One region of the Aerococcus sp. HMSC10H05 genome, then DNA from elsewhere that is predicted to be linked to it. Evidence: predicted binding sites of a transcription regulator. Region 1 holds the regulator's gene; the other holds the start of a gene.
The links. Region 1 encodes NrdR, which represses ribonucleotide reductase genes. Its sites were predicted from a motif close to ACACNATATATNGTGT; they were not measured.
Positions count from the first base shown of each region.

Region 2: HMPREF3116_RS06540 (deoxynucleoside kinase) is a predicted target of NrdR. The motif match lies at 2,278-2,293, and genes of this name have one in related genera.

Region 1 covers NZ_KV786958.1:938-4,373, reverse strand. Annotated here, with positions in the region: gene mutM (DNA-formamidopyrimidine glycosylase) at 1-568, shown strand, start outside; gene coaE (dephospho-CoA kinase) at 606-1,214, shown strand; gene nrdR (transcriptional regulator NrdR) at 1,294-1,827, shown strand; gene HMPREF3116_RS01875 (DnaD domain protein) at 1,857-3,386, shown strand; gene dnaI (primosomal protein DnaI) at 3,389-3,436, shown strand, end outside.
Region 2 covers NZ_KV786992.1:79,026-82,461, reverse strand. Annotated here, with positions in the region: gene HMPREF3116_RS06550 (nucleoside 2-deoxyribosyltransferase) at 212-715, opposite strand; gene HMPREF3116_RS06545 (HD domain-containing protein) at 785-1,450, opposite strand; gene HMPREF3116_RS06540 (deoxynucleoside kinase) at 1,479-2,153, opposite strand; gene HMPREF3116_RS06535 (copper-translocating P-type ATPase) at 2,574-3,436, shown strand, end outside.

The sequences.
Region 1 (3,436 bases):
CACCCCTGTTGATCCCTATACACATGTTATCTGTCACTTAACAGATGGCAATGATCTCCGTTATAGAGATGTGCGCAAATTTGGTCGCATCCATATGGTCGATAAGGCGGATACAGACGCAGCAATCGCACAATTAAATTTAGGACCAGAGCCAGCGGACTTAAATTTTGAAGATTTCAAAGCAAGGTTAATGCGGACAAAGCGGCCAATTAAAGCGGTATTATTGGATCAGTCTGTTGTTGCAGGGATTGGTAATATTTATGCAGATGAAATCTTGTATGAAGCAAAAGTACACCCACAACAAATTGGCGCATCTTTATATGATCATGAAATCACAGCTATTATTGAAGCTAGTCGTGACATTATACAAGCAGCAATCGCAGTTGGTGGCACGACTATTCGTACTTATACGAATACTTTTGGTGAGAATGGTCATTTTGCCAATTATTTAAAAGCATATGGTCAAACAGATAACCCTTGCCAACGGTGTGGTACCCCTATTGAAAAGATAAAAGTGGCACAGCGAGGGACACACTATTGTCCACATTGCCAAACGATACATGAATAAATTACTATTAAATAGAAAAGTTAATAATGGAGGTCTTATGAGTCATATTTTAGGACTAACCGGCAGTATTGCAACAGGTAAATCAACAGCAAGTAAATTCTTTAAGACAGCAGGTTTTCCAGTGATTGATGCCGATTATGGTGCCAGAGTGGTGGTTGAACCTGGTCAACCAGGGTTAGAAGCAGTAAAGCAACATTTTGGGGATGATATTGTCTTTCCAAATGGTGTATTGAATCGCAAAAAATTAGCCAAGATTATCTTCAGTGATGATAAGGAACGTGAAAAATTAAATGAATTGTTACACCAACCTATACGTGACTGGTTGGATAGTCAAAAAGATAAATATGAGGCTATTGGGCATGAGTTGATTGTGATGGATATCCCCCTATTATTTGAGCATGGCTTTGAAGATACTTGTGATCAAATTATGGTGATTTATGTGTCAGAAACCATTCAATTAGACCGGCTAATTAACCGTGATCATCTAACGCCGGTTGAAGCATTTCAACGCATGACGAGTCAAATGTCGATTGAACGGAAAGTGATGATGGCAGATGTAGTAATTGATAATACTGGTTCAATTACAGATACACATCAACAATTAGATGCTTGGCTTGGCATTTCTGGTTTCCAACCGCTTAAATAAGGGGGATATCAGGCTTTGTGCTATAATGAATCGAGAAATTATTCACGTATATAAAAATGAAAGTAGAGGTGCTAAATATATGCAATGTCCAAATTGTGGTTCAACTAATTTAAAAGTAATTGATAGTCGACCAGCAGAGAATAATCGATCTATTCGTCGACGTAGAGAGTGTCTAGATTGTGGTGCTCGTTTTACAACTTTTGAACGGATTGAAAGAACACCATTGTTGGTGGTCAAACGTGATGGAACGAGAGAAGAATTCTCACATGAGAAAGTTTTGCGTGGGTTGATTCGTTCGGCAGAGAAACGACCTGTATCGGCAGATCAACTTGAAAAGCTAGCCCAAGATGTGGAATCTGAATTACGATCTCGTAGTCAAAATGAAGTGCCAGCTTCTGAAATTGGGGAATTATTAATGGCGGCTTTGCCGGATATTGATGAAGTAGCTTATATCCGTTATGCTAGTGTATACCGCCGATTTGAAGATCCAACTGTTTTTTTAAGAGAAATTGAACGATTAAGAGGCCGGAATGCACAAAACGATCATGATGATCAGTTTCATCCAGTAGACAATGCAGATGATGCTAAAGATTTAGACGAGGACATAGACTAAAATATGCTTTAGAAGGGAGGGTAATCATAATGGCATACCCATGGCAAAATTTAGATCCAAAAGGGTTTGTGCAAATTACCCAACCTCACTGGATTTCAGATATCGACCAACAAGTTTTACTACATTTGTATCAACCAATTATCGGTGGCACAGCTTATGCATTTTACCAGACACTTTATGCCAATATTCAATTAGGGGATTTCGTCTCACGACCGTTACGCCATTTTGACTTAATGGAACAAATGGTGGTCGGTAAAGAGCAGTATGTGAAGGCCAGACGTCGTTTGGAAGCAATTGGCTTACTGCAAGTCTATGAAAAAAGTGACCATCATAGTCAAGATGAAGTGACGACAATTTTTCAGTTACAAGCTCCTTTAGATAGTAAGCATATTTTTTCTGATCCAATTATGTCTAGTTTACTAATGGATCGTTTAGGCCAAGACCGATATCAATTCATGCTCGATAAGTTTTCAGCTAAGAAGCCAGTTGAATTAACGTCAACAGACTGGACTGAAGTGACCGCTACTTTTCAAGATGTCTATCGATTACCAAGTCAGTACTATCCCATTTCAGATGAAATTGAAGCTAGATTGATGCAAAAAAATCCAGCTACTAAAGCGACTACCTTAACGAGTTCAAGTCTAGATATGACTACTTTGAAAGAATTACTACAGTCGTCTTTTATTTCTGAAAAAGCGATTACAGATGAAGTGAAGGAAATGTTTATAACCCTACATCAACTTTATGGATTTGATGAAGTAGATTTAAAAGAATTGGCATTATCAGCTACAGATTTACGGACGAATCAAATCGATGTTCGCAAATTGCAGCGATTAGCTTTAAATCAATCTAGCCAGCAAGCTGGTCAAGAGGGTGAAGAGCATGTAGAAAGAACAAAAGCTCGCTTAACAGACCGGATTACTGTTAGTGAGACAGCCAAGCGACAGCAAGTTGATCAAGCAGATCAAGTATGGTTAGAGAAAGGCCTAACACAAGAAGAATTGTCATTTTCCAAATTGGCGAGAAACTATCCCCCAATTGCCTTTGCGAAGTCAATTAAGGAACAAAAAGGTGGTTACTTAACGAAGTCTGAAGGAAAAGCAATCACGGAATTGATTGAATTGGGTGTGATTCAGCCTGCAACCCTAAATGTGATGGTGCAATTTTGTTTAGTGGAACTTGAGCAGCCCCGGTTAACTCGTTCCTACTTGGAAAGTGTTGCGGATGATTGGCGTCAAAATAAGGTTATTGAGCCTGAAGAGGCCATGATATACCTGAAACAACGTAAACAAAAAAGTGCTGAAAATTATGAAAAACGACAAAAAAATCGGATCGCCAAGGGGCGTTACCAAACACAAAAGGCTTCTGTTAAGCCGAAATGGTTAGATCCTGATTCAAGACAGGATAAATACCAAAAGCCGGTAAGTGCACCAAAAGTGAATAAACAAGACGCATCAAAAGAAGCGACAACTAAACAAGAAAATAAAGCATCTCTAAGTGCGCAAGAAGCTGAGATTCAACAATTGTTGCAATCATTAAATACAAAAGAAGGTGAGTAAGTATGGCTGATAATAAACAAATGAAAAATGTAGGAGACTCGCTTAAACAA
Region 2 (3,436 bases), on a different contig from region 1:
TTCCTTTCATGCTTTTTTGATATACAAAAAGAAGGTGAGACAAAAGTCGTTTAGAATTGACGTACTGAACCAAAAGGCGAACAATAATGAAATATTATTGGAGACATTTGGGAAGTATCGGACAATGCTGACTTTTGGAATCCAATGATAAACGTTCTTATATAGCAAAGAGAGGCTGAGATATTTTTGTCCCAGCCTCTTATTTCTATTTTTAGATAACATCCATGTCTGGAAGTGGGTTTGTTGGGAAGTGATTGAAGTCATAGGTTGCTAATTCATTGATGTCAGTCATGAAGTAAGTACCGCCACGTGCAATCATCAAGTTTAATTCTTTACCTTCTAAACCATTTTCACTTAATAAGACAACGATAGCTGGTTTGTGCATCGCACGCATAAAACCTAACTCAAAGGCTGTGCCGTCATCAACATTTTCAACATCATATAAGAAAACACCAGCATCTGCAGTATTCATTGCAGATAGGTCGTTTTGGTAAGTCGCTACTTGCCATTCAAATGAACCAAAAATACCTTCTGGATCACGGTCAAAAGATGTATCTTTGTATTGGTGATCAAATGGGAAATGAACAACATCAACAGTTGGGTTTGCATTTAAAGCTTTTGTCGCTTCCTCTACACGGCGAACTTGGTCAGGATTGAAAAAAGGCGTTGCTAGATATAGCTTAGTGCTTGCTGAAATGTCTTTACGTTTATCCAATGATATAACCTCTTTCTTAAATTTAAAAATACTTGCTAATGATATTCTACAATAAATAATGTAAAATGTTTAAATATTTCCTTGCCATTCAGTCATAAATTGGTCAAGAAATTGTCGCATAAAGAGTGTTCGTTCATGCGCAATCTCTTTACCAGCTTCTGTATTCATAGAATGTTCCAGTTTTAGTAGTTTTTCATAAAAATGATTAATTGCAGTGGAAGGATGGTTGCGATAATTATCCTTATTTTTCACGTCAATCACAGGGATATTTGGATTATAAATTTCATTATTAGCGTGACCGCCATAGGCAAAAGTGCGCGCAATACCCATTGCACCAAGGGCATCGATTCGGTCTGCATCCTGAACATATTGGCCTTCAACTGACAAATCATACTGTGTAGTTAAGTTTTTTGAGTAGGACATATGTTGTATGGTATAAAGAATATTTTCTCGACTAGTTGGTGAAAGGTGTAACGTATCTAACAATTGTTCAACTTCCATTTGGCTAAAAATAATATCTGAAACGAGCTTGTCATCGATTGTATCATGTAAATATGCAGCAGCTTCAATGACGATTAAAGCTTCAGTATTACCATCACCATAATCTGCTATATACAAGGCTTTAGCGAGTTTAGCAACTCGGTCTGCATGCCAGTAATCATGACCAGTAGGGTCAAAAGCCATGCGTTCTCTTACAAAATCTTGAATTTTCTTAAGTCGTATTACCATTTCCATTTGTTCATCTCCTTAAACAAACAGTTTGCTATTCAAATGCGTCAGCAGTCACAATATCATTTGCAATCATAAAGTTTTTAATATCTTGAATTAAGACATGTTGATGGTGGGGATACTTGACTAAGTCATATTTTTCCATATCAATGAACATCACTTTAGATTGATGATAGTGATTTTTCACCCAATTATCATAACCAGACCATAAGCGGTGGTAATAGTCGATAAGTTCTTCCCCTTGTTCAAAGTCACGTCCACGATTATTTATGCGGGTCATAACAGTTTCAAAAGAACCATGTAGATATAGCATTAAATCAGGATGCTTGCGCGGAATTTCGGATAATTCTTCCATCATATTACGAGATAGATTTTCGTAAATTGAAAATTCTTCTTCACTAATACGTCCAATATCAGTATTCACTCTTGCAAAGTACCAATCTTCAAAAATCGATCGGTCTAAAACCGACTTATCTTCCCTAGAAGCTTGCTTGATTGTTTTAAATCGTGAATTCAAAAAATCTAATTGTGTTAAAAATGGATAACGCTTCAGCAATTGCTCTTCTGGACTGGCTTTGTAAAAATAGGGCAGCATAATGTTATCTTCAACTGATTCATAGAAGGGTTTAAAGTCTAATTCATCTCTGATTAAATTTGTGACGGTGGTTTTACCTAGTCCGATCATCCCACCAACGGTTATCATTGTCATTATATAACTCCTAACTTTTAAAAAAAGAAAACCTTTTATTGGTAAAGGTATCTTAGTGTAATCATATGTGAACTGTTTTTGTCATGAGTAGTGTCTTCTTGCTATACCATGAAAAAAGCACATAACACAATATATAGTGTTTGTATAACAATAATATAACATATATAGTACTTCATACAAGAGGCATTTATAATGATGCAAGGGTCAAAAAGTAAAAGAAAAGAAAGATACTTCTCTGTATTTTATAAATTTCAGTGATAAGAAATTTCAGGACGCCATTACCTATCCCTTTTAAGATAGGATAGGTAAAACTATTTGCATTTTCAAAAGAATAAAACTATACTAGAATTAAGTACAGTTTACAAATGTAAACATAATTTACGATTATATAGTGATTACATAGTATGGAGGTAGAGAATATTGGATAAAGATAATAATGCAAAACATCATCACAATATGCACCATGATCATGGCAACGAACATATGCATCACGAAGAGCATAACCATAACCACCATGATCATAGTGGTCACGGTGATCACGGTGGTCATGGACATGGTGGACATGGCGCTCATATGATGGCTGATTTTAAGCAACGTTTCTGGGTAGTGTTAGTATTATCTATCCCGTTAGCAATTATTGCACCTATGTCGATGCACTTGCTTGGTTATCATATTGATTTTCCTGGGCAAGGGCTTTTAGAATTTGGCCTTGCTACTATTGTATTCTTTTACGGAGGTAAACCCTTCTTAAGTCATGCTTGGCATGAATTGAAATCAGGGGTTCCGGGTATGATGATGCTGATTTCTCTAGCGATTGTCGCAGCTTATGTCTATTCGGTTTTAACCACCTTCTTCATTAGTGGCATGAACTATTATTTTGAACTTGCTAGCTTGATATTGATTATGTTGGCGGGACATTACATTGAGATGAAGGCGCAAATGTCAGCTGGTAATGCCGTTGAATCACTAGCCAAGCTCTTACCATCAGATGCTGAAGTGATTCATGAAGACGGATCAACAAGTGAAGTAAAAGTCGACCAATTGAAGAAGGGCGACCGTATCTTCATCCGGCCAGGTGCGAAGATTCCTATCGACGCTACAGTTTATGAAGGGCATTCTGAAGTAGATGAATCAATGTTGACTGGCGAATCTGTCCCCGTATTAAAAGAAGCGGGTGCGCAGATTGTTGGGGGTGCTATTAATGGGGATGGTATTCTAAAAGCTACTGTAACGAAAACGGGTACAGATACTTATTTAGCGCAAATTATTAACTTAGTTACTGA